One region of the Bacillus sp. C-3-6 genome, then DNA from elsewhere that is predicted to be linked to it. Evidence: predicted binding sites of a transcription regulator. Region 1 holds the regulator's gene; each other region holds the start of a gene.

Evidence for each region. Region 1 encodes Rex, which represses fermentation and respiration genes when NADH is low (regulators of the CRP and FNR family bind a similar motif). Its sites were predicted from a motif close to TTGTGAAATATTTCACAA; they were not measured.
Region 2: the regulator Rex is predicted to act here: its motif matches at 4,252-4,269, upstream of hcp (hydroxylamine reductase).
Region 3: the regulator Rex is predicted to act here: its motif matches at 7,099-7,116, upstream of pflB (formate C-acetyltransferase).

The regions. Positions count from the first base shown of each region.
Region 1 covers NZ_CM137247.1:251,433-261,968, reverse strand. Annotated here, with positions in the region: gene ACW0JX_RS01515 (NCS2 family permease) at 15-1,340, opposite strand; purine riboswitch at 1,470-1,571, opposite strand; gene guaA (glutamine-hydrolyzing GMP synthase) at 1,727-3,265, opposite strand; purine riboswitch at 3,430-3,531, opposite strand; gene groL (chaperonin GroEL) at 3,662-5,296, opposite strand; gene groES (co-chaperone GroES) at 5,335-5,619, opposite strand; gene ACW0JX_RS01495 (CPBP family intramembrane glutamic endopeptidase) at 6,010-6,759, shown strand; gene ACW0JX_RS01490 (YdiK family protein) at 6,756-6,947, shown strand; gene ACW0JX_RS01485 (redox-sensing transcriptional repressor Rex) at 6,977-7,606, opposite strand; gene ACW0JX_RS01480 (ABC-F family ATP-binding cassette domain-containing protein) at 7,793-9,727, shown strand; gene tsaD (tRNA (adenosine(37)-N6)-threonylcarbamoyltransferase complex transferase subunit TsaD) at 10,214-10,536, opposite strand, start outside.
Region 2 covers NZ_CM137247.1:3,217,239-3,227,774, forward strand. Annotated here, with positions in the region: gene ACW0JX_RS16530 (ABC transporter permease) at 1-745, opposite strand, end outside; gene ACW0JX_RS16535 (ABC transporter ATP-binding protein) at 746-1,507, opposite strand; gene ACW0JX_RS16540 (DUF1048 domain-containing protein) at 1,678-2,019, opposite strand; gene ACW0JX_RS16545 (PadR family transcriptional regulator) at 2,095-2,415, opposite strand; gene hcp (hydroxylamine reductase) at 2,902-4,188, opposite strand; gene bla2 (BcII family subclass B1 metallo-beta-lactamase) at 4,936-5,709, opposite strand; gene ACW0JX_RS16560 (glycoside hydrolase family 25 protein) at 5,846-6,583, opposite strand; gene ACW0JX_RS16565 (MazG nucleotide pyrophosphohydrolase domain-containing protein) at 6,618-6,899, opposite strand; gene ACW0JX_RS16570 (DUF3784 domain-containing protein) at 7,024-7,314, shown strand; gene ACW0JX_RS16575 (hypothetical protein) at 7,343-7,624, opposite strand; gene ACW0JX_RS16580 (hypothetical protein) at 7,758-7,952, shown strand; gene ACW0JX_RS16585 (hypothetical protein) at 8,041-8,289, opposite strand; gene ACW0JX_RS16590 (flavin-containing monooxygenase) at 8,570-9,613, opposite strand; gene ACW0JX_RS16595 (glyoxalase superfamily protein) at 9,764-10,117, opposite strand; gene yeiL (transcriptional regulator YeiL) at 10,131-10,536, opposite strand, start outside.
Region 3 covers NZ_CM137247.1:509,908-520,443, forward strand. Annotated here, with positions in the region: gene ACW0JX_RS02580 (serine hydrolase domain-containing protein) at 1-822, shown strand, start outside; gene ACW0JX_RS02585 (LSm family protein) at 978-1,379, shown strand; gene ACW0JX_RS02590 (LSm family protein) at 1,396-1,590, shown strand; gene ACW0JX_RS02595 (glycosyltransferase family 2 protein) at 1,604-3,151, shown strand; gene ACW0JX_RS02600 (nucleotide sugar dehydrogenase) at 3,141-4,385, shown strand; gene ACW0JX_RS02605 (NAD-dependent epimerase/dehydratase family protein) at 4,382-5,347, shown strand; gene ACW0JX_RS02610 (glycosyltransferase family 2 protein) at 5,340-6,884, shown strand; gene ACW0JX_RS02615 (hypothetical protein) at 6,853-7,074, shown strand; gene pflB (formate C-acetyltransferase) at 7,227-9,476, shown strand; gene pflA (pyruvate formate-lyase-activating protein) at 9,546-10,277, shown strand.

The sequences.
Region 1 (10,536 bases):
TTTAAAAACCCCTTTTATTTACGAACGTAGATGAAATATAGTACGAATAAAACTCCCATAACATACATAATCGGATGAACCTCTTTACGACGACCACTCACAACCATTGTAATTGGATAGAAGATAAATCCAATCGCAATCCCAGTTGCGATACTATACGTAAGTGGCATAGAGATAATTGTAAAGAATGCTGGCACTGCAATCTCGAATTTCTTCCAATCAATTTCCCCTAAAGAAGAAACCATCAAGATTCCTACAATAATTAAAGCTGGTGCCGTTACAGCTGGCGTTACAACACTTAGTAATGGCGAGAAGAATAGTGCCAGTAAGAAGAATCCTGCTGTTACAACTGCTGTAAATCCAGAACGTCCTCCCGCTGCTACCCCTGCAGACGATTCAATGTAAGACGTTGTTGTTGATGTACCCAAGATTGCACCAATTACAGTCGCAATCGCATCTGCAAATAATGCTTTTCCTGCACGTGGTAATTTATTGTTCTTCATTAATCCAGCTTGATTCGCAACCGCTACAAGCGTACCTGCTGTATCAAAGAAATCGATAAAGAAGAACGTTATAATAACAATCCCCATTTGAACTGTAAAAATATCTCCGAAGTGCGTTAACGCCACGCCGAACGTTGGTTCTAGACTCGGTATTGCTCCCACTACAGCTTTCGGAGTATCAATTAATCCTGTTGCCACTCCTAAGATCGCTGTAAGAATCATACCGTAAAATACTGCACCATTAACTTTCTTAATCATGAAGATGATTGTCGTAACAACCCCGAAGATTGCTAGTAACGTTGTGCCCTTTGTTAAGTCCCCCAACCCAACAAGAACAGCATCATTTTTCACGATAATTCCAGCATTTTGGAATCCAAGGAATGCAATGAACAATCCGATACCTGCTGCTACTGCAAACTTTAACTCCGATGGAATTGCATTAATGATTTTTTCACGAATACCTGAAGCAGTAAGAATAATAAAGATAATACCTGACATTAATGTTCCGGCAATGGCCGTTTGCCACGGAATACCCATCGTTAACACTGCTGTATAAGCAAAGAACGCGTTAATTCCCATACCTGGCGCTAAAGCAATTGGATACTTCGCGAAAATACCCATAATTAACGAACCGATTGCTGCCGCTAATGCCGTAGCAACGAATACTGCACCTGGATCCATCCCTGTACCTGCTGGTAACCCTTTAACATTTCCAAGCGACAGCGTAGCAGGATTGACAAACAGTACGTAAGCCATAGATAGAAATGTTGTTAACCCCGCTATGAACTCAGTCTTATAATTCGTACCGAGCTCATCAAATTGAAAATAGCGTTTCATCCTACGTTTCCCCCGTTATATGATTACTCGCCGTATTTCCCCTAGCCCTCTTTTATCCCGAGAAATAAAAAAGGCTTCCATTGCATATATACATGGAAGCGTTCTATAAACAAAGACAAGTTTCCCCTCATCTTTATACAAACGCCTCGTAGTCAAGCCATTTACGGTAGCTAGGTAGAAACTTTCGGGCCATATCCCCGATATTATACGACGGCATAATATTCACTTTTCGTTTGAATTACATACTCATATTAACTCTTGAATGTATTTTTGTCAATTTAAAAGCGAACATTTTTATAATTTTTTATATTTTTGTTCGTATTAACAATAAAAACAAAAAGATCCATCTATTCATGAATGATAGATGGATCCTTTTTATTACAATACTATTCCCACTCAATAGTTGCTGGTGGCTTACTCGTTACATCATACACGATACGGTTAACGTGTTTTACTTCGTTTACGATACGAACAGAGATTTTCTCTAGTACGTCCCAAGGGATACGTGCCCAGTCAGCTGTCATACCGTCAATAGATGTTACTGCACGGATACCTACTGTGTAATCGTAAGTACGCTCGTCACCCATAACACCTACGCTACGCATGCCAGGAAGTGCAGTGAAGTATTGCCAAATTTCACGGTCTAATCCCGCTTTAATAATTTCTTCACGTAAAATCGCATCAGATTCACGAACGATTTCTAATTTCTCTTCTGTGATTTCACCTAATACACGAATACCAAGACCAGGACCTGGGAATGGTTGACGCCATACGATTTCATCAGGAATTCCTAGTTCAGATCCTAATACACGTACTTCATCTTTAAATAACGTATTTAAAGGCTCAATTAATTTGAACTGCATGTCTTCTGGAAGTCCACCAACGTTATGGTGAGATTTAATTGTTTGCGCAGTTGCTGTACCACTTTCAACGATATCTGTGTAAAGTGTACCTTGTGCTAAGAAGTCCATACCTTGTAATTTAGATGCTTCATCATCAAATACGTAAATGAATTCGTTACCGATGATTTTACGTTTTTGTTCTGGATCTTCTACACCTTTTAACTTATTCATGAAGCGTTCTTGTGCATCCACTTTAATAACGTTCATATGGAAGCCTTCGCTAAATGTTTTCATAACGCCTTCTGCTTCACCCTTACGAAGTAAACCGTGGTCAACGAAAATACATGTTAACTGATCGCCGATTGCTTTATGAATTAATACTGCTACAACAGAAGAGTCTACGCCGCCACTAAGTGCACATAGTACTTTTTTGTCTCCAACAGTTTCACGAATCTTTTCTAATTCTACTTCGATAAAGTTCTCCATGTTCCATCCTTCAGAACAACCACATACGCCGAATACGAAGTTTTTAATTAAATCGTTACCGTGCTCAGAGTGACGTACTTCTGGGTGGAATTGTACACCGTATAAGTTTTTCGCTTCATTGCTCATACCAGCAATTGGGCAAGACTCACTTGTTGCGTCTACTACGAATCCTTCAGGTAAACCAGTTACTAAGTCACCATGGCTCATCCATACAACTTGCTCTTCTGGAAGGTTCGCATATAATTTTGATTCGTTCTCTACTTTAAGAACAGCTTTTCCATACTCACGGTGATTTGCACGCTCTACTTTACCACCGAAGTGTTGTGTCATAAGCTGCATACCGTAACAAATACCAAAGATCGGTAAATCTAGTTCAAAGATTTTTTCATCACAATGTAATGCACCTTCACCGTATACGCTATTTGGTCCACCAGAGAAAATAATCCCTTTTGGATTCATTGCTTTAATTTCTTCTGCAGTAATTGTATGTGGATGAAGTTCACTGTATACACCGAACTCACGAATTCGACGTGCTATTAACTGATTGTATTGACTTCCAAAATCTAAAACGATAATTGTATCGTGTTGCTTCTTCAAAATAATCACCCCAACGTTAGTTCTCGTATATAAATATTTTCACCAATTTGGCGAAAAGCATTACTAATATAATAAAAAAAGCCAGTCCTCCGCCTCTAGTCTCATAACAAAGAAAAGGCAGGGGTCTGGCTTTATAAAGAAAGATAGTCTCCGCTCTTTATAAATATAAGACACACTGCCTTCATAGTCAGGTTGTTTACGGTAACCCGGTAGAGACTCTCAAACCATATCATTGAGGATATATGAAGGATCGTTTTATATTATCTTCCTAGATTCTAACAATGAAGTATCTATATGGTCAAGAGAGAAAGCGACAAAATTCTACAGAAATTCATTTCCTTTTCTAAAAAACATCCATTTCTATATAGAAATGGATGTTTTTTAGGGCAAACGGAATTACATCATTCCGCCCATACCGCCCATGCCCATGCCGCCCATGTCAGGCATTGCTGGTGCATTTGGTTCTGGCTTGTCAGCTACTACAGCTTCAGTTGTTAAGAACATAGCTGCAACAGATGCTGCGTTTTGAAGTGCAGAACGAGTTACTTTAGCTGGATCTACGATACCAGACTCAAGCATGTTAACCCATTCGCCAGTAGCTGCGTTGAAACCAACGCCTACTTTTTCGCCTTTTAGACGCTCTACAACTACAGATCCTTCTAGACCAGCGTTGATTGCGATTTGACGAACTGGCTCTTCTAGTGCACGAAGTACGATGTTGATACCTGTTGCTTCGTCGCCTTCAGCTACGATAGAAGCTACTTTCGTGTATACGTTCATAAGTGAAGTACCACCACCTGCAACGATACCTTCTTCTACTGCTGCACGAGTTGAGTTAAGTGCATCTTCAATGCGAAGTTTGCGCTCTTTTAACTCAGTTTCAGTTGCTGCACCGACTTTAATTACTGCTACGCCACCTGCAAGTTTCGCAAGACGCTCTTGTAATTTTTCACGATCGAATTCAGAAGTTGTTTCTTCTAATTGCGCACGAATTTGACCGATGCGAGCTGCGATTTGCTCTGTATTTCCAATACCTTCAACTACAGTTGTGTTTTCTTTTGTAACAACAACTTTACCAGCGCGTCCTAAAGATTCAACTGTAGCAGATTTTAAGTCACGACCTAATTCTTCAGTGATTACTTCGCCACCAGTTAAGATTGCGATATCTTCTAGCATTGCTTTACGACGGTCACCAAATCCAGGAGCTTTAACAGCTACTACATTGAATGTACCACGAAGTTTGTTCACTACTAATGTAGCTAAAGCTTCGCCTTCTACATCTTCAGCAATGATAAGAAGTGGTTTACCTTGTTGTACCACTTGCTCTAATACTGGTAAGATTTCTTGAATGTTAGAAATCTTTTTGTCAGTAATTAAGATGTATGGGTTATCAAGAACTGCTTCCATTTTATCAGAATCAGTAATCATGTAAGGGGATGCATATCCACGATCAAATTGCATACCTTCTACTACGTCTAATTCTGTTGTGAATCCTTTAGACTCTTCTAAAGTAATAACGCCGTCGTTACCAACGCGCTCCATTGCTTCAGCGATTAATTGACCTACTTCTTCGTCAGCTGCAGAAATAGCAGCTACTTGTGCGATAGAAGATTTGCCTTCGATTGGTTTAGAAATCGTTTTTAATTCTTCAATTGCAGCAGTAACAGCTTTTTCGATACCTTTACGAAGACCCATTGGGTTAGCACCAGCTGTTACGTTTTTAAGACCTTCACGAATCATAGCTTGCGCTAATACAGTTGCAGTTGTTGTTCCGTCACCAGCTACATCATTTGTTTTGCTAGCAACTTCTGCTACTAATTTCGCACCCATGTTTTCGAATGCATCTTCTAATTCGATTTCTTTTGCGATTGTTACACCATCATTTGTAATAAGTGGTGAACCAAATTTTTTCTCAAGTACAACGTTACGACCTTTTGGTCCAAGTGTTACTTTTACTGCGTTTGCAAGAGTGTCGACACCGCGAAGCATCGAACGACGTGCTTCTTCACTAAATTTAATATCTTTTGCCATAATAATTGACCCCCTTGGATTTTTTAAGATTTATATAATTAACCGATAACTGCTAAAATGTCACTTTCACGTAAAATCAAGTAGTCTGTACCTTCATATTTCACTTCAGTACCTGCATATTTTGAGAAGATGATAAGATCACCTGCTGCTACCTCTAAAGCAACACGCTCACCATTTTCAAGCACTCGACCAGTACCTACTGCAACAACTTTACCCTCTTGTGGTTTTTCTTTTGCAGTATCTGGTAATACAATACCACTTGCTGTTTTTTCTTCTGCTTGAACAAGCTCAATTACAACGCGATCACCTAATGGCTTTAGCATGAACAATAACCTCCTCATTTTGTATGTAAATTTTATTTATTAGCACTCAAGTCATCCGAGTGCTAACACACTTATAATAATAAATAATCTCAATTTCTTTTGCAAGTAAAAAAATCATAATTTTTTCGCAAATTACTATATAAACTTTCTATATAGAATACTGCCTTTACTATATGAATCGTTGTTTCCCCTACTCGTATGTTACAATATGAAAGACACCCTAAGTTGTTTTCGCTAAACGTACAACTTTTTCCTGTCTCCTACTTTAATTTCAAATACGGATTTACAAAAAAATCATAATTCGAATGAAAGTTTATATCGTAGATAACATATTTACATGTTATCCTACCTCATCTCATACACTAGAGTTAGAAAGGATGGTTAAACTATTTGAAGAAACAATACTGGTGGATTATCGTTACATACATTTTAATGCAGTTATCTGGAATTGTTGGATTACCACTTCTCCTAAAAACAGGACTCTATGATAATAGAGGATTTACCATGGAGGAAAAAGGACAAATCATAACGGGACACTGGGCAATTATTAGCTTCTTTGTTGCATTATGTATCGTACTTTGGTTACTTAGAACAGACATTCGTGACAGGCATTTAGATGCAATGCGCTCTTCTGTTCCAGCTACTATTGGATGGATTTTCATCGGCTTCTTCTTGGCTTTCTTTTCACAAATAGTTGCCGGTATGATCGAGATGCAGCTGCTAGGAATTAAACAAGGTTCAGAAAATACAATGAAACTGATGGAAATTGCAAGAACGACACCTTGGTTCCTTATTGTCGTATCTATAATCGGACCTATCTTGGAAGAAATCGTATTTAGAAAAATTTTATTTGGTACACTTTATAAGAAGTTTAACTTCTTTATTGCAGCTATCATTAGTTCGCTTGTATTTGCAGCAATCCATTTTGATTTTACTCACTTATTGGTATACACTGCTATGGGGCTCGTATTCGCCTTCTTATATGTGAAGACGAAGCGTATTATCGTTCCGATTGCAGCTCATGTTGCGATGAATACATTAGTCGCTATTGGGCAAATTTTTATGAGCAATGAGCAAATTCAAGAAATGATTAAAGAAGCTGAAAAAATGCAAGGCTTTATCGGAGGATTTTTTGTATGAGAAACTCACCATTGTTCATGGCTGCACTATACTTCCTTCTTGGATGTATCTTTACACGCTTCGCCATTACGAACGTAACAGATACAATCTGGAATGTGTGGACAATACTATTTGCAGTTATGGCAACAATTGATTTTAATTTGGCACTTCGCCTTATATTAGTTAAATTCACAAAGAAGAAACAATAATAAAACGCAGAGGTCGCTTCCTCTGCGTTTTATTGTGGATAGTTTTTCAAAAAGTAAACTAATGTTTGTAACTCTACAGCTAAATCAATATGATGAATTCTAATATTCTCTGATACGTTTAATCGTGCTGGTGTGAAATTCAAAATACCATGCACGCTCGTTTCAGCTAATCTATCTGCTACAGCTTGTGCTACTGTAGCCGGTACTGTTAATATTGCCACTTGTATATCATTTGATAATCTCTCTTCTAATTCATCTAAATGGTATACAGGAATGCCCCCGATTTCTGTTCCAACTTTCTCTTCACTAACATCAAATGCCATTTCAATTTTTGTATTATTGTTTTTCGTGAAATTATAATGTAAGAAAGCGGTCCCTAAATTACCTACTCCAATAAGTGCTACACGCGTTATATCATCTTGATCAAGTGTTTCGCGGAAAAATGATAATAAATAATTTACGTTATATCCATATCCCTTTTTCCCTAACGCTCCAAAATACGAAAAATCTCTTCGTATTGTTGCGGAATCTACTTTTACCGCTTCACTCAATTCGGCCGATGAAACACGCTGCTTACCAGAAAGAGATAAGTTTTGGATAAATCGATAGTATAGAGGCAATCTTTTAGCAGTGGCTTGTGGAATCTTTTGCTGATCCATATAACCTCTCCTCTCTTCCTATCTTTATTCATATACTTTAATCAAATACAGAAGTTTAGCACTCATTAAATTCCTTGTATAATAAAGAGAAGAAGTATTCTCTCTTATTTTAAACTATACACTATTTTTAGTATGATTGAGAAATATAAACATGGCAAAGTTAAGAAATTATTTGAGGTGAAAACATTGATTTTATTACAAGTAAATGGACTTTCGAAATTATACGGTGCAGAAACAATTCTTGCAAACATAAAATTGGAAGTACAAACAAAAGATCGTATCGCATTAGTTGGAAGGAATGGAGCTGGAAAATCTACATTATTAAAAATTATCGCTGGTGAGTTATCACATGATGGTGGCGAAATTATAAAACCGAAAGATGTCTCAATCGGGTATTTAGCTCAAAATACCGGCCTAGAAACGTCTTTAACAATTTGGGATGAAATGCTAACCGTCTTTACCCACTTACAGCAAATGGAGACAAAACTTCGAAGGCTTGAGCAAGAAATGGGAAAAGAAGAAAACTTTTCAAACGAAGCTATATATGAAAGATTGTTAGCTGATTATGACCAATTGCAACTCAATTATAAAGATCAAGGTGGATATCAATATGAAGCGGATATTCGCTCCATTTTAAGCGGCCTTGGCTTCCCAGTTGAAACGCACCAGACGACGATTTCTACTTTAAGCGGTGGGCAAAAAACAAGATTAGCTCTTGGGAAATTATTATTAACAAAACCAGACTTACTTATTTTGGACGAGCCTACAAACCATTTAGACATCGAAACATTAACATGGCTTGAGCAATATTTACAAGGTTATCCTGGCGCAATATTAATCGTTTCACATGACCGTTATTTCTTAGACAAACTCGTTACACAAGTATATGAAATTTCGAATAAAGAAAGCAGACGATTTGTTGGTAACTACAGTAAATATTTAGACTTAAAATCAGCATTATATGAGCAAGAAATGAAACGTTACGAAAAACAACAAGATGAAATCGCAAAACTTGAGGACTTCGTTCAAAAGAATATAGCTCGCGCCTCTACAACGAAACGTGCTCAAAGTCGCCGTAAACAACTAGACAGAATGGAATTATTAACGAGACCATTAGGGGATTCTAAGTCAGCATCATTCCACTTCGATATTGAAAAGCAAAGTGGAAATGATGTTTTACAAGTAAAGGATGCAACCATTGGCTATGATGAGGACCCTATAATTGAAAACGTAACTATGCGCTTAACTCGCGGAGATAGTGTTGCTTTAGTTGGTCCAAACGGAATTGGGAAATCCACATTATTAAAATCTATTGTGAATAAGTTACCACTATTAAATGGCGATGTTTCTTTCGGATCAAATGTATCTGTTGGTTATTATGATCAAGAACAAGCAAACTTAACATCTTCTAAACGGGTTTTAAATGAACTATGGGATGAATATCCACTGCAACCTGAAAAAGAAATCCGTACTATACTCGGGAACTTTTTATTTACAGGAGATGATGTACTGAAACCAGTATCTTCCCTTAGTGGTGGACAAAAAGCTCGATTAGCTCTTGCGAAACTTATGATGCAAAAGTCAAATTTATTAATTCTGGATGAGCCTACGAACCACCTTGATTTAAATAGTAAAGAGATTTTAGAGAATGCTTTAATTGATTATCCAGGGACTCTTCTATTTGTCTCACATGACCGCTACTTTATTAACCGTGTAACAACGACTGTGGTTGAGTTATCAACAGAAGGTGCACAGGAATATTTAGGGGATTACGATTACTATGTGGAGAAGAAAAATGAAATGATTGAACGCGCAGCATTTGAACAACAAGAACAGCAAGAAAATCAGGCACCTGTTCAAAAAACTGTAGCTCAAGAAAAATTAAATTATCTCGAAGAAAAAGAGCGTAAACAATTAGAACGTCAACGCACTCGAAAAATTGAAGAACTAGAACAAAACATCGTAAACTTAGAAGAAGAAATTGCTACGTTAGAAGATCAACTTTGCTTACCAGAAATATATGCAGATTATGAAAAAGCGAGTGAAATTACAACTAAAAAACAAACGCTACAAGAACAACTTGAAACGTGTATGGCAGAGTGGGAAGAGCTACATGTATAAGAGTATTTAAATAAGGAAGATGTCTCATCAGTCATGATTTTTGACTATGTGACATCTTTTTTCTTTAAGTACATAAATAATTTTTTGAATATATCAATGGTAACTCGGAATATATCAACCATTTTTCAAATACATCTATCGTAACCCTATATATATATAAACGATTCGACACGAAATATCGATTTACCGACAAGGATTGACAACATCAGCACCCTCTATAATAGAAGGATATTTCAAAATGTTTTTCAGGGATATCTTCTTACTTTTTATTTCCCAAAAAACAATATATTCAAAGGTCAGACTTCATCTAGTTTATCCACAAACTTATACACATATCCACCTTTATAAAATAGCTATCAAAACAACTTTTCCACATTACCCACAACTAACAAAAAAGATATCAACACTTTATATACACAACAAAACCCACATTATCAACAGATAATATGGGTTTTATCCACAAGCTGTGGTTAATTATGTGCATAACTATGCTTCAATATCTAATCCTGGATTCGCATTTAAGGCTAACGTTGCACGCTTGCCTTGTTCATACGCAATTGTCCCTGCCGCTGCAATCATTGCTGCATTATCTGTGCATAAAGATAGCGGTGGAATAATTAGTTCAATGTTTTCTTTTTGTGCAAATTCTTCTTCTAATCGCGCACGAAGTCCTTTATTAGCAGCTACTCCACCAGCAAGAAGTAATTGCTTTACATTATAAGCCTCTGCTGCACGAGCTGCTTTCGTTACAAGTACATCTATTACACTTTCTTGGAAACTTGCCGCTAAATCTTCTGGTTTAATTTCTA
Region 2 (10,536 bases), 2.3 Mb from region 1:
CTAACTGACGTTTAAATGCTTTACTGGCGAAAAAGTAAGAGATGACCATTATACCTACGCACCAAGCGAGCGCAATCCAAATATCGTTTCCAACAGTTCCTTCATATAAAAGAGCACGAATCGCATTCACGATTGAAGTTACAGGCTGATTCTCTGCAAACGCACGAACAATTTTTGGCATCGTTTCGGTAGGCACAAAGGCCGAACTAATAAATGGAAGAAAAACTAGCGGGTACGAGTAAGCAGTCGCCCCTTCCATAGACCTCGCTTTCAATCCTGGAATGATAGCTAGCCATGTTAGCGCCAGCGTAAACATCCCAAGTATCCCAGCTACCGCGAGCCAATCTAGAATATTAGCACTGGAACGGAAACCCATTAAGAGTGCAACAAGAATAACCACCACGATAGTAAGTACATTAGCAACAAGAGAGGTTAAAACGTGAGCCCACAATATCGATGAGCGCTTAATAGGCATCGTAATGAAACGTGCCATCAGCCCACTCTTTACATCCGTAAAGAGTCGCACGGAAGTGTAAGCTACACCGGATGCGATAGCCATTAGCAAAATTCCCGGCAATAAATAATTGACGTAATTTTCCGTTCCTGTTTTTATTGCGCCGCCAAACACGTAGACAAATAATAGCATCATCATAATCGGCGTAATCGCTACTGTAATAATTGTATCCGGGCTGCGCATAATGTTACGCATTAAACGACCTAGTAATACACCTGTTCTACTTTTCATTTACATCTCCTCCTTTTTGCCAATGATCGCAAGGAATATTTCTTCCAATGTCGGTTGCTTCTCGATATACTCCACTTTTGCTGGCGGGAACATCTCTTTTAGTTCAGCAAGAGTACCTGTCGTAATAATTTTTCCGCCATGCAAAATAGCAATACGGTCTGCCAGTTGTTCTGCTTCCTCCAAGTACTGAGTCGTAAGCAAAATAGTTGTACCGCTACCAGCAAGTTCCTTGACTGTATCCCACACTTCGATTCGCGCTTCAGGATCAAGTCCAGTCGTTGGTTCGTCAAGAAAAATAACTGCTGGCGCCCCAATCAAACTCATCGCGATATCAAGCCGGCGCTTCATCCCGCCTGAATACTGATCTGCCCTTTGGTTTGCCGCATCAGTCAGGCTAAATCTTGCAAGTAGATTGTCAGCAACTTGAGCGGGATTGGAAACACCACGTAATTTGGCGATCATTATCAAGTTTTCCCTCCCAGTCAGCATACCGTCTAAAGCTGCGAACTGCCCTGTCAAACTGATACTTTGACGAACATGATCTGGTTGACTCTGTACATCAAATCCACAAATACTTACTTCACCGCTATCTTGCTTCATTAGTGTCGAAAGGATGTTGACCGTTGTCGTCTTTCCCGCTCCATTTGAGCCTAGCAGCGCGAAAATTTCTCCACGCTGCACCTCAAAATCTACCCCTTTTAAAACTTCCTTGTCTTTAAAGGATTTTTTCAAGCCTTTTACAGAAATCACTGCATGACTCATACTTTTTTCCTCCCTATAAAAATGTTTTGCGAAGACTATTTATTTACCTCTATCTATTTAGTATCACTGATATTCTGTATTACTTAGTACCGAGTTAAAAATATAACTGAATAGCTATGATGGCAATTCATATGTGTAACCAGCTAATCAGTCGGTACTACTTATTCCATTTATTTTTTTCTCAATTTCTTCATAATACTTTCATTCAAATCTTCACGATACTTGGAGACGTAAGTTTTAGCATTTGCCACTAGTTCGTCAGCAAAGGAAGCCACGTCATCCCCAGTAATGTCAAGCACTTGTCTTCCTTCCGCTGCACCCGCTTCGAACAAATCGATTAATTCATACTGTATGTGTAACATATCCATCCCGTTACCCGCTGAAAAATTCCACATGTAGTTTTGAATTTTCTTAAATACAAATTGGTAGTCCTCTGGCAGAGCCTCAACTCGTGCCATCATCATTTTGTACTCTTTTTTATCACCAATTAACTTTTTGAACATTTCTAACATCTTATTTTCCTCCTTTTTTATAAAACCAAACAAGAAATTCTCAAAATATCGGCCGGAACATTTTATCTTATGAACCTATTTTGACTTCAAGACGTTAATTTTTGACGATACAAAATCCCATTTTTTCCAAAACAATTCAAGCTCCTGGCGGCCTTCTTCATTTAATGAATAAAACTTACGAGGCGGTCCCATATCTGATGGTTTCTTTTCAATATTCACAAGCTTTTTCTTCTCTAATCGTACGAGGATGGTATACACCGTACCTTCCACAACTTCGGTAAACCCAAGATCATTTAGGTGGCGGGTAATCTCATAGCCATACGTTTCACGGCGACTAATGATTTCCAGTACACACCCTTCCAGTGAACCTTTCAGCATTTCAGTTAAATTTTCCATGTCCTGATCCTCCTTTACCCCCTATTCTGTCTGACTTATATTCAGTATCACAGAGTACTAAGGCGAATTTTTTACTGAGTAGTTTTTTTGAATCCATACTATTCAGTATCACTTATTACATCTACATTGTATGACTAAGTAGTGATAGATGTCAACTGATTTTCAAATTTTTTCTAAAATCCGCTATTACCTATTGTCTACTGAAAATATTTTGAGAAGCAACACTACTCAGTATTGCTTATTACAAGTACATTGTATGACTAAGTAGTGATGGATGTCAACTCGATTTTTATATTTTTTCTAAAATCAACTATTACCTATTCGATACAGCCTATTTTCTTTTTTTATTTTGCCCCATACCTATCCCACTAAGAAAAGAAAATACCCCAAAACAAAAATTCTACATTTTTATTTTGGGGCGCTATACTATACCAAAGTTAATGAATATGGCTAGCTCTTCTTATTAATAAGACAGATCATTTTTTATTACGATAACATCATAGCCATATCTTCTGCTGCATTTGTAATTAGTTTTAAACCAAATGTTTCTTGTAATACATCAAGCACGCCAGGTGAAATAAATTCAGGAGCCTTTGGACCGATGCGAATATCTTGAATCCCAAGACTAAATAGCCCGAGTAAAATGGCAACCGCTTTTTGTTCAAACCATGATAGTACAATACTTACTGGCAATTCATTCACTTCACATTGAAAAGCATCAGCTAAAGCAGCCGCTATTTTCACTGTAGAAATTGAATTATTGCACTGTCCTAAATCAATGTAACGCGGAATTTCCGTACCAGGTACAACACCGTAATCCACATCATTAAAGCGGAATTTCCCGCAAGAAGTTGTTAAAATAACCGTTTCTGGCGGAAGTGACGTTGCTAATTCACGATAATATTCTCCGCCTTTTCCCGGTGCATCACAACCGGCGATAACAAAGAAACGCTTTATCTTCCCCTCTTTTACTGCATCAATAATTTCTGGAGCTAATGATAATACTGTATTATGATGAAACCCTGTCACTAACTGTTCATCCGACTCCATATGTACTTCTGGAAGTTCTAGTGCTTTTTGAATCGATGGTGTAAAATCATCATTTTCAATTTTTTGTACACCTTCTAAACCTGCAATATCATATGAAAAGAATCGATCAGAGTATGATCCTTTAATTGGCATAACACAGTTCGTTGTAGCTAATATGGCACCAGTAAATTTTTCAAAAAGGCGTCTTTGATCGTACCATGCCTTACCGATGTTTCCTTTTAAATGTTTATATTTTTTCAGCTGCGGGTATCCGTGTGCTGGTAGCATTTCAGAATGCGTATAAATATTAATGTCTTTTCCTTCTGTTTGCTTTAATAGTTCTTCTAATGCAAATAAATTATGGCCCGTAACTACAATTGCTTTACCTTCTACACGATTTTGTGTAATTTGTACAGGCTCTGGCACACCAAAATGATTCGTATGTGCCTCATCCAATAACTCCATCACCCGTAAAGCTGATTTCCCAACTTTCATAGCCATATCAATATGCTCTTGTTCGTTAAAGTTAGAATTTGTTAATGTCATATATAAAGCTTCTTGTGTTGTAGCATCTACAAATGCATCCGTATACCCTAGCTGAGCAGCATGTGTGCGATAAGCTGCAATTCCTTTTAGCCCAAACACAATCGTATCTTGTAAACTCGCAATCGTTTCATTCTTGCCACAAACACCCATTACTTTACATCCGCCTGTTGGCGTTTGTTCACATTGATAACAAAACATATCATCCCACCCTCTCCCAATCATTCATTACACCTTAAGCATAATACCCATTGAAAAAAAGTGATGTGATATCAATCACAATAATATATAAAGATTTGTGACAGTTCATATTGTTGACATAATACTTTTATTGACATCCAAAAAATATACATTAGTGTGCACACATCTTTCGATACTTTTAAATAGCTAAATAATTAATTTGGAGAAATATATACAACGAAAAAAATTTTTTGAATCCCTTATACAAATAATTGCAATTCATCACATATGAAAATAGACATACAAATACAAATATGCTATTCTTTCTATCATTCAATAGAAAGAATAGCGTATTTTTTATTTTAAGGAACTATCATTTTTTTATTAAAGCCTTCATTGTAAACCTCTTTATTTACAATACATTTACACTATCTTAACATTACTTACATTATTTATATGATATATTTATATAGAAGCTACTTAAGAAATTTCATATACATTTTATCTTTATGATCTCTAATCAATAAAAAGATCATGTTATATTTTTATAACAGGGGTGAATTACGATGACTGAAACTTTAAAAACACTTATAATGCTTGATGCTACTTACGTTGTTATTGCAATTATGACAGTACTAGTATTTGTATACTTGGAATTAAAATCTCAGTAATATATGCTGACGTAATCGACAAATTCAGCATTTAAATATAGTTAGAAGAAAGAGAGGAGAAAATTATTTCTCCTTTCTTTTGTATTTCTACAATTTCTTATTTTAATAAATCCAATGTATGTAAAAGTAATCCCTTGTCTCCTACTTCTCCATGACCAGGTACTACCGAATTTATATTTCCATATCGCTTCAGCACATTCTCAATCGATGTAGACCATTCATTTACATACGCATCCGCAACATTTCCTAAATCTTTAGCTTCCGCAGATTTTACTAAACAGCCTCCAGCTAAAATTTGATATTGTGGCAACCAAACAACAATATTATCTTCTGTATGTCCTTTCCCTGGATAGAACGTTTCTACTTTTGTATTGCCAAACTTCAAACTCGTAATTGTTTGTAAATCTCCAAGCGGCTCTTCATATCCACTGTTCTTTGCTAGTTCTGCGGTTAATGCTGTACTATGCGCTTTAATGCCTCTTTCTTTCAACGTTTTTATTCCGCCAATTCGATCAGCGTGCGCATGTGTAATAACGACATCTGTTACGCGCTTCTGAAATTTCTTTTCTACCATTTCTATTAGTTCCTTCGTTAATTTATCATCCCAAGAAGAATCAACAAGTACTAACCCTTTAGAAGTATTAAGAACTAGACCGTTCGAAGGAACTGCTTCTCCATTAAAATAACCTAACTCCGTATGAACCCATACATTCTTGTTTAACTGAGATATTGAAATGGTTCCCGTCTCATTTTTAATTACTGTTTGCTCTACCTTTTGTGATGCTTGTACAGAAGAAATCGTGCTAACAAATTGAGTTGTTCCTAGTAAACTTACACATAATCCTACTTTTAACAACGTATTCTTTTTCATGTTATCAACCCTTTCTTTCAAGCTAAATAATTATTACCTATATTAGACAATTCATCTCAAATGTTTGTTCCATCTTCATTTGCATACTTTTATGTAATTAACAAAAAAGCGTACAAAATTTTGTACGCTTTAAAACTTAATCTTCCATTCCATAATTCTCAAACTCTTCCTCATTCCCATAAAATACATTCAAATCAATATACTTTTCTTTTCCATTATAACCGCTTAATCTCCCGCGGTTCGTGTATTGCCAAAACGTCCATTTTCTCTCATCAGATAAACTCGGTTTTGTAAGAACACTACGAATCCATATATCACATTTTGGATACGCATTCTTTATATATAAATCATACGCCTCTTGCGTTGCATACAATATTACTTTCTTATCGTAATGTTTTTCTAGCATTTCAATCATGACCGCCAACTCTTTCGTAACATCTTCACGCTTAGGCGGATTATCTTTTTTGTTAGCGTAAAACTCAACATCAATCACGGGTGGCAGTGCTTGTTTATATTTTGGAACAGTTCGTATAAATTGCTCTGCTTGTGTTTCACCCTTACTATCGAAACTAAAAAAATGATACGCTCCGATGCGCATATCTGTCTTATTCGCATTCCTCCAATTTTTCGAAAAGTACTCATCCACAAACGAACTTCCTTCAGTCGCCTTTATAAACGCAAACTTCATATTTTGCTTTTCCAACTCTCTCCAATCTATATCCCCTTGATACGATGCGACATCTACACCTTTTATTTCATACTTATCAGCACTTATTTGATTCGGAATGAATATGCCTTGAAAAACTAAGTAAACGACAACACTTATTACACTAATTAAAGTAAAGATTCCTCCTATAAAAAGCTTCTTTTTCATTCATATCACCCATCTTTACAAATTAAAATTCTACTTACCATTCACGCTTTTTATTAATTTTCATTTTTTCTTTAAACGCCTTCTCTAAATCAATATTTAATTTATTTGCTAAATCACATACATTCCAAATTACATCAAACATTTCTAAACCGATTTCTCTTTTCGCATCTTGTATTGTATCACGCTTTAATATGACTTCCGCTAATTCACCTAATTCCGCCATCGTATATATCGTACGCTCTTCAATTGTTGTATCTTGAAATCCTTTTTCTTTACTGAAATTTGATACATACCTCTGAAACTCCACAATATTCATACTTAATCTCCCCTCATTACCAATACTCCATTTTTCTATTACACTTAAAACCAAAATTATATTTTGTTAAATTATAACATTCGGACTATAATTTATTTATAGCCCATTAACGGAGGTGTTTGCAATGACTCTCTTCGCTTCACCAACATTATTTATAGTAGCAATCATTTCATTTGCACTAGCTTATTTCATCGGAGTAAAGCAGTACACTTGGCTCTTATCAGGATTCAACGAACGCCGCGTGCCTGATAAAGTGAAACTATCAAAAATAGTAGGTCTTTATAATTTAATTGCTGGTGTCATTGCGACAATCGGTAGTGTCTTCACTACGCCTAATGTCACAATCGTTATTCCTATCACTCTAATTGGACACTTTATAATCGCGGCTTATGTAAATACACACATGGTGCAGTGAAAAAGATCACCCAAATGGATGATCTTTTTTATAATTTATCAACATATTGCTTCGCTTCTAGTAAGGAAAAACCAAAAGCTTCTCTTACTCTCTTAACTGCTGTAATTTTTTTGCCTTCTTCTACAAGCTGGCGTAGTTCTTTATTAATTTCAGGTTCTCTTTCTATAATTCTCATTTCTTTCGTAATTAATTGTAATCTATCTTCAATTCTCTTTAAACGCGCATCATTTTTCTTTTCAATTGTAGTTAATTTTTCAGCGATATAAATGAAACCAACAGCTACTATCAGTATAACCATCCAGAATCCCATAAATCTTCCCCCTTACTAACTTTCATTTGCTTTATTCCACTAACTTATGTAAATTTTACCACAATACACATTTAATGTATAACATCACTATATCAAACTGTTAATAAAACCTATTATTTTAGGGGGACACTTTATGAAAAGATTTTTAAATACGTTATTTCAATTTGTAGTTCTTTCAATCGTGCTACATTTGTTATTTGATATAGTTGGTTGGCTTGTTTTCAATGCACCAATTAAAAACAAACAAATCATCATTTCTTTAATAACAATCTCATGGGTTATGTACATGTACCGAGACAAATTTTTTCAAAAGTTCACTTCAAACTAACTAAAAAAGAAAACACTTCATTGGTGAGGTTGTAAAAACGTTATCCTTATAATGAAAATAAAGAAGCTGTTCCTTCCAGCTTCTTTATCTATATAACATTTTTCGCAACAATTTTTATATGTTCTGGTGCGATAATTTCCGTTATACTTTCCTGGAAATCTTCATGTAACATTTCTTCCAAATGTTCTAACTGCACTTCAACATGAGTGCATTCTAAATTATGTATATTTAACAGTGCATAATGATCTTTTTTCTTAATTACTAAATATTGATTTTCCTCTGTCACAAGTACAGAACCTAATCGGACTCCTAGTAAGCGTTGATCATCAAACTTCATAATTACTTCTCCTTCCCTCATATAAACAAAACTACAATGAAAATAATTACATTTATGGAAAAACACGCTTATTTAGACTATATCATAATTTACTAAAATAGAAATATCTTTTTCTGTTTTAATAAAAACCCCTATTTTTTCATATATTTCGATACAAAAAACTTTCTCAACATGAAATTTGAATTTTCAGTTTTTAATTCCATGAAAATCTATTATAATAAAGTTAATAAATGTTTGACCTCTCCTAATTCATGTACATATGGATGATCAGTAGTTCTTGCTACTGATCTATTTTTTTGATTTCAGAAAGTACATACGCTGCATCCTTTCCTACACCACAAATAAGTGCGGAACCCCTTTGAGATTGCCACGGTAATCCGATATAATACAATCCTTTTACTGGACTGATTCCCTTTATATGATTAGGAAATCCTTTCTCATTCACTGCCTGTTCAATTTCAATCCAATTATAATTTTGAACAAAACCAGTTGACCATATAACGCTTTCTGCACTATAAATATCACCATTCTGAAACATAATGTTATTTCCTGATGCACTTACTGCTTTTTCTTGCAGTTTAATTGCTCCATTACGAATAAGTTTCTTACCTTCAAAACCGAAAATAGGGTCCTTTCTCTTTTGAAACCATCTTCCCCTCTTTGTATTTATTTCAGCGTACAATAAACCCACTTTTTCTAGCAGATTAAAAATACTTTTTCCAAAAAGTTGTAACGGTAAAAACGTTAAAGGATGACTAATAGACACCGTAACTTCATGCGTTTTTGCAAGTTCTACTGCGATTTGCATTCCTGAATTTCCGCCCCCTACTACAAGTACCTTCCCCTGTGGAATTTGCGATAATGATTTATATTGTGATGAATGTATTTGAAAAATATGTGGTGAAAGATTTTCTGAAAGCGAGGGAATAAATGGATGCTGAAAACCACCTGATGCGATAATAACTTTTTTCGTTTGTAAAATTTCTGTAGGAGTGTGTAATTCAAATATTTCTTTTTCTTTCTTTATCTTTAAAACTTCCGTTTGTAATTGTACCGGTAATTGAAAATGTCTTGCATATTCTTCTAAATAAGTTGCAATTTCATCTTTATATGGAAATTCATTTTTTTCACCTATTAACGTCATACCCGGCAAGCTACTGTAAGACCTTGAGGTAAAAAGCTGCAAAGAATCATATCGATTTCTCCATGAATCACCAACTCGTTTTCCTGCCTCAAGTAATAAAAAATTATACCCTTCTTGCTTCAAGTAATATCCCATTGTTAATCCAGCTTGACCCGCCCCAATAATAATTAGATCTTTCATTCTAATCCCTCCTCTTCTTAAACATATGAATACTTGTTCATATATTCATACGTTTCCATAATCATAACATTTTCTTTTTATATGATTCAATATCTACTCAAAATAAAAAAGAGCAGTTCACTGCTCTATGAACTACTCTTCATTCCATTTCTACAATTTTTCCTCGTATAGTGTAATTCTATTTGAAAACGGATCAATCACAGTTAATTCAATTGTACCCCAAGGTGTTTTTTCTATATTCGGCTTCGAATAAGCATATTCTTTACTTAATAATACAGAATGATAATCCTTTACATCATCTATTTTGATCCGAATCGCACCACCTGGTGAGGCATCACCATGATGTTCTGATAAATGTATCACAGCATCCTGTAACGAAATTTGCAAATATAATGGCATATTTTCCTCATACCGATGTTCCCAATCCAGTTTAAATCCTAAAAAACCTAAGTAAAATAGTTTTGCTTTTTCAATATCAAAAATTCTAAATATAGGTGTTATCATTTATACTCTCCTCCTATTTATAAACATCTGCTGCCAATTCTCTCAAAACATCCACGTTTACTACTTCATAGCATCCATCGTTCTTCTTTATTATCTCTTTATCACAAAAAATATTTAATGTTCGCAACAAATGCCGATAGCTCGTTCCTAACAATTCCGCTATTTCCGTTAAATTCCCACTAAATACAATTCTATTTTCATGCTGAACTGCTCGCTCCCCTGCTGCTAACATGTAACTCGCAAGTCTATTTTCAAGTGGATACAATAAATTAATTGTACTGTTTTTGGAAAGTCGGTTTAATTTATGTGCTAATGATCCGCAAATACATCTTAAAAATTTCGCATCATGAAATAGCTTATTTCTCACCTTTCCTAAAGGTAAACCGACACAATACGAATCTGCCATCACTTGTACGTTT
Region 3 (10,536 bases), 260 kb from region 1:
GTACCGAATAATTCAGAGACGACTTTTTATATTGGCTCTATTTCAAAGGCGTTTGTAGCAACTGCTATTATGCAGTTGAAAGATCAAAATAAATTACAAGTAGAAGATACTGTTGCAAAGTATATTCCAAATTTCCCACAAGGTAATAGTATTCAGCTAAAACATCTATTAACACATACATCAGGGATTCCCGAATATGAGCAAGGAAAAGAAGATATTTCTCATGAAGAACTGATAAAGCGAATAGGAAATCAAAAGCGTATTGGTGGTCCAGGAGAGAAGTGGAAGTATTCCGATTCGAACTACTCTATACTTGCATACATTGCCGAGAAGGTAAGTGGACAGTCGCTTGAAGAATATATTAAACAACATATTTTTGCTACTGCTGGTATGAAACATTCTGGTTTTGGCACAGCGTTAGAACAAACAAGATTCCCATCAACGGGTTATAAAATAGTAAATAATAATATGACAACACCTAATATTCCGAGCATGTCACAACTATATGGTTGTGGTGATATATATACGAGTGCACATGATTTATATTTATTTAACGAAGCGTTATACTCTGGAAAGTTAATTTCAAAAGCGAGTTACGATCAGATGTTTACAGCCGTGAAAAAGGATTACGGATTTGGCTGGTACGTAGACCCAGGAAGCTATTCGAATCACGGTGTAATGCCAGGTTGGAATTGTTTAAATGGATTTAGTAAAAATGGTAGTGTGTATGTTGTTTTATTATCTAACATTCAAAATAACATTAAATCATTTGGTAAAGTGAATAATGATATTTATACGATGTTGCGAAATATTGAAGTGTAAATAACTATCCTTTTGGATAGTTATTTTTTTGCCCTGAAACAAATATTTCTTTTAGAAAATGTATGCCTTACCTATCACAAAAATATCTATTTTGTATACATTAAGATGTATGGATGTAAAATTTTATAATCTAAAAATAATAGGAGGAGAAGTGTATGTGTCTGTTCAGAAAATATTGGCATAAATTATCAAGATTGTTTAATAGACAATTAAGCTATTTTTTAGATGATAAATTATTGCCTGCTGTGGAACGACTTTTATTTTCGCAAAACTTTGCAAGGTTTATTCAAAGAAACTCTAAGCAAGCTACGGAAGAATTTATAAAATCAAGCCAATTTCAATCTATTATTTGCAACATTTTAAAAGAATGCAATACATCACCTTTTAAAGAAATTGCAAAGCAGTATTTAGGTAAAAACGTTGAAATTACGGTGACAGTTGGACAATTAACAGGCGTTATTGTAGCAGTCGGTGATGATTTCTTAACATTGCAAGAAGGTATAGGAACTGAAGTTTTATTACCATTTACAAGTATTATATCAATTAAAGAAGTGTAAGAAAGGAGAGCTATATATGTTATTTACTGATGAATTACGTAACCATGTTGGTGAATTAGTGCAAGTTGTGACAGCTGTAGAAATTGTTACAGGCATTCTTTTATCTGTGACAGATGGGGCGGTAAGTGTTCGTACTTCTCCTTCTTATGGACCACCGGAAGATGTAATTGTGCGTACTCCTATTATTGCTTATGTTCGCTTGGAAGGGTAAGCGTGATACAAGTATGAGAGTATCAGTTGTTATTCCAGCGCACAATGAAGCGAGTACTTTATCACAAGTTTTAGTAGAAGTGGAGAAGCTCAAGCCTTACGAAATTATTGTAGTAGATAATGGCTCGACAGATGGAACGAAAGACATAGCGTTACAACATCATTGTCACGTGATATATTATAAACATTCTCTTGGCAATGATGTTGGACGGGCTATTGGAGCTAGAGAAGCAAAAGGTGAAATTGTTTTGTTTTTAGATGGTGATATTGTTATTGATAGTAAAGAGTTACAACGTTTCGTGAAAGGAATTCGACAAGGGCATCAAATTGTTGTGAATAATTTAACATGGTCGGTTTATTTAAAGATGAGACCACATTATACGACAGTTGGAAAGTTCATGTTGAATCGTTATTTGAATAAAAAGGAGCTTGTTGTTGGATCTTTAATTGCAATTCCACATGCGATGAGCAGGGAAGTTATCGAGAAACTTGGGTGGTGGAATTTAGCAGATCCAGCACTATTTCAAGCGATAGCGATGTCTAGAGGAGTAGATATTGTTGATATGGATTCGGTCGATGTAATTCACACAAATAAGGTTCGTCCTGTGCATACAGGAACATCACCTGGTTCTCCTTATCCGAAAGCGACTAGCCGTATTATGGGTGATCATTTACGTGCTTTGCAATATGTAATCGAAACATATGGTAAACGCGGCGGTTTTTCGGAGGGAAACAGGGATAGGGAGTTTATAGGGAACTATAAACCAGTTGTATTAAAGAAGGAAAAAGCGAAATATAGTGCGATTATACCAGTGTCAGAAGAAAAAATGACGATAAGATCTGTTATACAAGAAGTGAAAAAAGCAGGGGTAGATGAAATTATTGTTGTCGCGAATGGAGCAGATTTTGAGACTGTTAAACAGGCAAAGCTAGAGAATGTTATTGTTGTTGAATTCGGGGAGGCGCTTGGACATAATGTAGCACGAGCGATAGGTGCCATGCATGCTACGGCAGATATTTGTTTATTCGTTGATGGTGATTTTGTTATTCCAGCAAAAAAACTCACTCCATTTTTGCAAGCTGTTGAAGATGGAAGTGACGTGGTTTTAAATGATTTACAATGCTTATTAGATATGTTTCATCCTGCAGATCCAATTAGTATGGGGAAATATTTTGTGAATTTAGTAGCGAAAAGACCGGATTTATGGAATAACTCATTAACGGCAGTACCACATGCTATGCATAAAAGGGTAATAGAGAAAATAGGATATGACTCGCTTGTTATTCCGCCATTAGCTCAAATGAAAGCTATTTTGGAGGTTTTTTCTATTACAGCAGTAGAATTTGTAGATGTTATAAAAACCAATCGGGTACGCCCGGAGCAACATGGATTTGTAAATGGACGTATTCCGGCATTTGACCGTATTTTCGGTGATCAACTTGAGGCGATTGCTTATCTATTACAATATACAGACGAACGTGGGAGTTTTACAGATGGAGATCGCGATAGAGACACTATTCAACAATTGAGAAAGGAAGAAAAGAATACAGATGAATACTAGTAGTAAAGTAGCTATTATTGGATTAGGGTATGTTGGTCTTCCTTTAGCAGTCCATTTTGCAGAAAGAGGACATACCGTACTTGGATTAGATAAAGATACTAGAAAAATAGAATCGATTATAAAAGGAGAAAGTTATATTCCAGATGTTTCTTCTAAAGTGTTGCAAAGTTTATTGACTAAAAATAAATTAATAGTAAATACACCAGATAAAGGTATTACTGATTTCCAAAGTAGTGATTATGTTATTGTTACTGTTCCAACTCCAATTAATGAACGAAGAGAACCAGATTTAAGTGCCCTCATTTCAGCTTCGCATTATATACAACAAAATCTCCAAAAAGGACAAACCTTCATTTTTGAAAGTTCCACATATCCAGGCACACTTGAGGAAGTTATTATTCCTATTATTTCTCAAGCTGGCCAAAAGGTAGGAGAAGATTTCTATATCGGATATTCCCCTGAGAGAATTGATCCAGCAAATAGTCAATATTCAGTTCAATCTATTCCAAAAGTTATTAGTGGACAAACAGAAAAGTGTAAACAAAAAGTACAGGATTTATATAGTACCATTTTTGACGTAGTTGTACCTGTTAGTTCGCCGAAAGTAGCAGAGATGTGTAAGTTATTTGAAAATATTCAGCGCTTAGTTAACATCTCTTTAGTAAATGAGTTAAACACATTATGTGAAAGTTTAGGGATTGATTTTTATGAGGCCATTGAAGCGGCATCTACAAAACCTTTTGGATTTACTCCGTATTGGCCAGGACCAGGGATAGGGGGGCACTGTATTCCCGTAGACCCCTTATATTTTCAATGGAGAATAAAAAAGAATGGGGCAATTAGTCAATTAATTGAGGCGGCACATGTAATTAATGAAGAAATGCCAGAGAAAATAGTCCGGAAAGTAAAGGGCATGGTGCAATCACCCGGACTAGTTTTAATTGTAGGAATCGCATATAAGAAAGATGTAAATGATTTGAGAGAATCACCGGCTTTGCCAATTATTCAATTACTAATAAAAGAAGGATACGAGATAAAATACCATGATTCATATATTTCTTCCGCGGAAATTGGAGATAAGGTGTATCAATCTGTTGCTTTGGATGAACAAACAGTTAAAGAGGCAGGTTGTATTTTAATTTTAACTGACCACTCTAATATCGATTGGAAGCTTTTTAAAGGAATGAACCGAGTAATAGATACACGGGGAATCGTAAAGAAGGTGAGTGTATGAGTAAGAAATGTTTAATTACAGGTGGGGCCGGATTTATTGGATCTCATTTAGCTGAAGAGTTGGTGAGAAGGGATTATGAAGTCACGATTGTGGATAACTTCTATAAAGGGAAAAATAAGTATCATAATGAGCTAATGAGAGAGATTCGGGTTATTCCAATAAGTGTTTTAGATAAAAACTCTATTTATGAATTAGTAAATCAACATGATGTAGTGTTTCATTTAGCAGCAATTTTAGGTGTTAAAACGACAATGGAAAAAAGTATAGAGCTCATTGAAACGAATTTTGACGGAACGAGAAACATTTTACAAGCAGCATTAAAAGGAAAGAAGAAAGTAGTTTTTGCATCTACTTCAGAAGTATATGGTAAAGGCAAACCGCCTTTCTCTGAAGAAGGAGATCGATTGTACGGGGCAACTTCTAAAATTCGTTGGAGTTATGCAGTTTGTAAAACGTTAGAAGAAACATTATGTTTAGGATACGCATTAGAAGGCTTACCTGTAACGATTGTTCGTTATTTTAATATTTATGGTCCAAGAGCGAAAGATGGTCCATATGCAGGAGTAATCCCGCGATTTATCCGTGCAGCTTTGCAAGGAGAAGACATTCTCGTATATGGAGATGGAAAGCAGACACGTTGCTTTACGTATGTGAGTGATGCGGTAGAAGCAACAATTCGGGCAATGGATGAGAAGGTAAATGGTGAGATTATTAATATAGGTTCTGAGAACGAACAGAGTATAAAAGAAGTAGCAGAAACAATAAAAAAACTAACGAAATCTTCTTCGAAAATTGTACAAGTTCCTTTTGAGGAAGTATATCCACATGGCTTTGAAGAAATTCCGAATAGAAGGCCGAACGTAACAAAGTTAAGAGAACTTGTTCAATTTCAAGCGACAGTAACGTGGGAACAAGGATTGAAAGAAACTATTAAATGGTTTCGTGAAGAAAACAATGGCTAAGTCGCTATCAGTTATTATTCCTGCAAGTAATGAAGTAGATACGATTTCAGGCGTTATTCAATCGGTAAAACCGTTAAATCCAGTAGAGATTATTGTCATAGCAAATGGTTGTAATGATGGTACAGAAGAGGTTGCTGATCAGCTAGGTTGTAAAGTAATCAGGTATACAGAACTATTAGGAAACGATGTTGGGCGTGCAGTTGGCGCAAAACATGCGATAGGTGATGTATTACTATTTATAGATGGGGACTTTGCTATTCCAACTTCCAAATTACAATTGTTTCTTAATCCAATTTTACATGATCAGACTGACATCGTTTTAAATAATTTGGACGCATTGTTTTTAAAGAAACAAAAACCCCATTCCGTTACAGTGTGGCGTCAAATATTAAATGCAATGTTAGAGCGTGAAGAATTAAAGATAGATTCTTTATTATCTGTACCTCATGCGTTGACGAAAGAAGTCGTCCAAAGTATTGGATATGAATGTTTAGTTAATCCTATTGTAGCTCATTTACGTATAGCACAAAGTAAATGGAGAATTAACCGTCATTGTGCTATTGATGTTATTACGCCGAATAAATTTCGACCGATTGAACATGCTGCATATGGCACGAACCTTTCTCAATCTGAAAGACGAATGATAGGTGATCATATAGAAGCAGTTGCAGAACGAATAGTAAGCAGTGATATACGCGGGGGATATTATGATGGAAATAGGAAAAGGGATAGCGTCTATCATACTTTAAATTTCGAAGATTTTTATCAAGGATGGGGCGTTACATCCAATTTGTATAGAGAAAAGCAACTATCGGTTGTTATTCCTGTACAAAATGAAGAGAAAACAATTGGAAAGGTTATAGAAGAGCTTCGTAAAATTGAACCTTTTGAAATCATCGTTGTCGTAAATGGTTCGTCAGATAAAACAGCAACGATTGCAAAAGACAAAGGCGCAACAACCATTGTATATAAAGAAGCCCTTGGAAACGATGTAGGGCGTTCACTTGGAACTTATTTTGCAAAAGGAGAAATTGTGTTATTTATAGATGGTGATTTTGTTATTCCAGCTAGTGAACTATATCCTTTTGCAAAAGCTATTGCAGATGGAAAGGACGTCGCATTAAATGATTTAAATCATTATTTAGATTTAAGAGTACCACTTCATCTTGTAACTGCATTTAAGTATGCACTAAATTTAGCTTGTGATAGAAAGGATTTAGGGGTAGGCTCACTTATTGCGGTACCTAATGCATTTAGCCACAAGTGTTTGAAAGCAATTGGATATAAATCTTTATTGTCACCTTGTGTAGCACAGGCGAAGGCTCTTCTTTCTGGATTTGAAATTGCATGTGTATGTCGTGTTGAGGTTGATAAGATGAACCGTATTCGTCCCAGTGAACATTTTGCAAAAATAGGTCATCCTCCAGCTGTACTTCGAATTATAGGTGATCATATAGAAGGACTAGAGCAAATAATTGCATCAACAGACAATCGTGGCGGATTCTATGATGGCAATAGAAAAAGAGATGTTTTATAGAAGTAACAAAAAAAGTGTACAACATGTGTACACTTTTTTGTTCTGTTATAAAAACTATAACAGATTAGGAGATAAGAGTATTACAGCTCTACAATGGGTATTGTTCTTATATTACAAAATAGGACTCGTATATAAGGATACCAAAAAAATACAATTAAGGAAAGGGTTAATTTTAAAGACTTTTAAATGAAGTTAACACTATATATATAGTAGTTTGCTCAACATTTCACAAACATGTCACAACTATTTCGTTCACTTTCGTAAAAAAGTAGTATTCTAAGTGTGTAAGCTGTTATATAAAAAATCTTAGTCCTGTACTAATCAAAAATGGAGGAGATTAGGATGACTCAAGTATTAGAAAATGTTAAAAACGCATGGGAAAACTTTAAAGGTGAAAAATGGAAAGCAGAGATTGATGTTCGCGATTTCATTTTAAATAATGTAAACGTTTTCGAAGGAGACGAATCTTTCTTAGCAGAAGCAACTGAAGCAACGAAACAACTTTGGGATCAAGTAATGGATTTAACAACAAAAGAACGTGAAAACGGTGGCGTTCTTGATATGGATACAAAAATTGTTTCTTCTATTACATCACATGACCCAGGATACTTAAATAAAGATATTGAAAAAGTAGTCGGTTTCCAAACTGATAAACCATTTAAACGTTCTTTACAACCATATGGTGGTATTCGTATGGCAGAACAAGCTTGTGAATCTTATGGATACGAAATGGACAAAGAACTTAGTCGTATTTTTAGAGATTGGAGAAAGACTCATAACCAAGGTGTATTTGATGCTTATACACCAGAAATGAGAAATGCACGTAAATCAGGTGTTATTACTGGTCTTCCAGATGCATACGGTCGTGGACGCATTATCGGTGACTATCGACGCGTAGCATTATATGGTATTGATCATTTAATTGAAGCGAAAAAAGCTGATTTGAATTTAACTGGTGGTGTAATGAGCGAAGATACAATGCGTTTACGCGAAGAGTTATCTGAGCAAATGCGTGCACTTCAAGAACTAAAACAAATGGCTGCTTCTCATGGTTTCGATATTTCTAAACCAGCAACAAATGCACAAGAAGCATTCCAGTGGTTATACTTCGCATATCTTGCAGCGATTAAAGAGCAAAACGGAGCTGCAATGAGTCTTGGACGTACTTCTACATTCTTAGATATTTACATTGAGAGAGATTTAGCAAATGGTACTTTAACAGAAGAAGAAGTACAAGAAATTGTAGATCACTTCATTATGAAATTACGTCTTGTGAAATTCGCAAGAACACCTGATTATAATGAATTATTCTCTGGTGACCCAACTTGGGTAACTGAATCTATCGGTGGTATGGCATTAGATGGTCGTCCATTAGTAACAAAGAACTCATTCCGTTTCTTGCATACATTAGATAATTTAGGACCAGCTCCAGAACCGAATTTAACAGTTCTTTGGTCTAAACAATTACCAGAGAACTTTAAAAACTACTGTGCGAAAATGTCCATCAAAACATCAGCAATTCAATATGAAAATGATGACATTATGCGTGCTGATTACGGCGATGATTACGGAATTGCTTGTTGTGTATCTGCAATGAGAATCGGTAAGCAAATGCAGTTCTTCGGAGCTCGTGCAAACTTAGCGAAAGCATTATTATATGCGATTAACGGTGGTAAAGATGAAAAATCAAAAGCACAAGTTGGTCCTGAGTACGCACCAATTACTTCTGAAGTACTAAATTACGAAGAAGTTATGCATAAGTTTGATATGACAATGGAATGGTTAGCGGGTCTATATTTAAACACATTAAATGTTATCCATTACATGCATGATAAATATAGCTATGAACGTATTGAAATGGCACTTCATGATACAAATGTTCTTCGTACAATGGCAACAGGTATCGCGGGTCTATCTGTAGTAGCAGACTCATTAAGTGCAATTAAATACGCACAAGTAAAACCAATCCGTGATGAAAATGGTATTGCAGTTGACTTCGAGATTGAAGGAGACTTCCCAAAATACGGTAACAATGATGATCGTGTAGATGAGATCGCTGTAAATCTCGTGAAAACATTTATGAATAAACTGCGTAAACATAAAACATATCGTAATTCCGTTCATACAATGTCAATTTTAACTATTACATCTAACGTTGTATACGGTAAGAAAACTGGTAACACTCCAGATGGACGCCGTACTGGAGAACCATTTGCACCAGGTGCAAATCCAATGCATGGACGTGATACAAAAGGTGCATTAGCTTCATTATTATCTGTAGCTAAATTACCATATGAAGATGCACAAGATGGTATTTCTAATACATTCTCTATTATTCCAAAAGCACTTGGTAAAGAAGATGATGTACAAGTACGTAACTTAGTATCTATGCTTGATGGCTATGCAGTAAAAGAAGGCCATCACTTAAATATTAACGTATTTAATCGTGAAACATTAATGGATGCAATGGAACATCCTGAGAAATATCCACAATTAACAATTCGCGTATCTGGTTACGCTGTAAACTTTATTAAATTAACTCGTGAACAACAAATTGATGTAATTAACCGTACAATGCATGAAAGCATGTAAATGAAAAAAGTGTCCCTTCGCTTTTAATACATAGCGAAGGGAGGCTGTTTCAATAAAGGAGGAAGTAACATGGTAAAAGGAAGAATACATTCTGTAGAGTCTTGTGGTACTGTTGATGGCCCAGGGATTCGTTATGTCATATTTACACAAGGGTGTTTATTACGTTGTCAATATTGTCATAATGCTGATACGTGGGAAATCGGTAAAGGTAAAGAAATAACAGTTGAAGAAGTGATGCAGGATGTGACATGTTACCTTCCATTTATTGAAGCCTCCGGAGGCGGTATAACAGTTAGCGGTGGAGAGCCATTATTACAGCTAGACTTTTTAATTGAGTTGTTTAAAAAGTGTAAAGAGGCTGGTATCCATACAACAATCGACTCTTCTGGTGGGTGTTATTCTGAGGAACCAGAATTCCAAAATAAGCTAGATATTTTAATGGATTATACAGATTTAGTTTTATTGGATTTGAAACATATCGATTCCAAAAAGCATCGTAAATTAACAGGGAAACCAAATGAACATATTTTACAATTTGCTCGTTATTTATCGGATAAGAATAAAGCGATTTGGGTACGACACGTATTAGTTCCTGGTGTTACGGATAATGAAGAGGATCTACAAAAACTATCTAGCTTTATTCAAAGTCTGTCTAATGTTCAAAAAGTTGAAGTGTTACCATATCATAAGCTTGGTGTATATAAATGGGAGGCGCTTGGACACAAGTACCCACTCGCAAATGTAGAACCACCTACTGAGAAAAATGTAGAACATGCTAAACATATTTTACAAGCGGTCTAATCCAAATATTGGATTAGGCTTTTTGCTTTCTTTACAATAAAATCTAGAGTATATATTGATAAAAGAGTATACTGAAAGTAGAATATCCATAATTTTGTACGGATTAAGTGGATAAATTTACATAATTGTAAAGGGAAATCAAAATAGTAAAAAGAATTAAGAAGTAAAAGAGTGAGTATCATGGAATAGAGAAGATTTGTAAGTTATTGCGAAAGCTCTTATAGGAAAGTATAATGTAAAGATATGAGCACAGATAGGA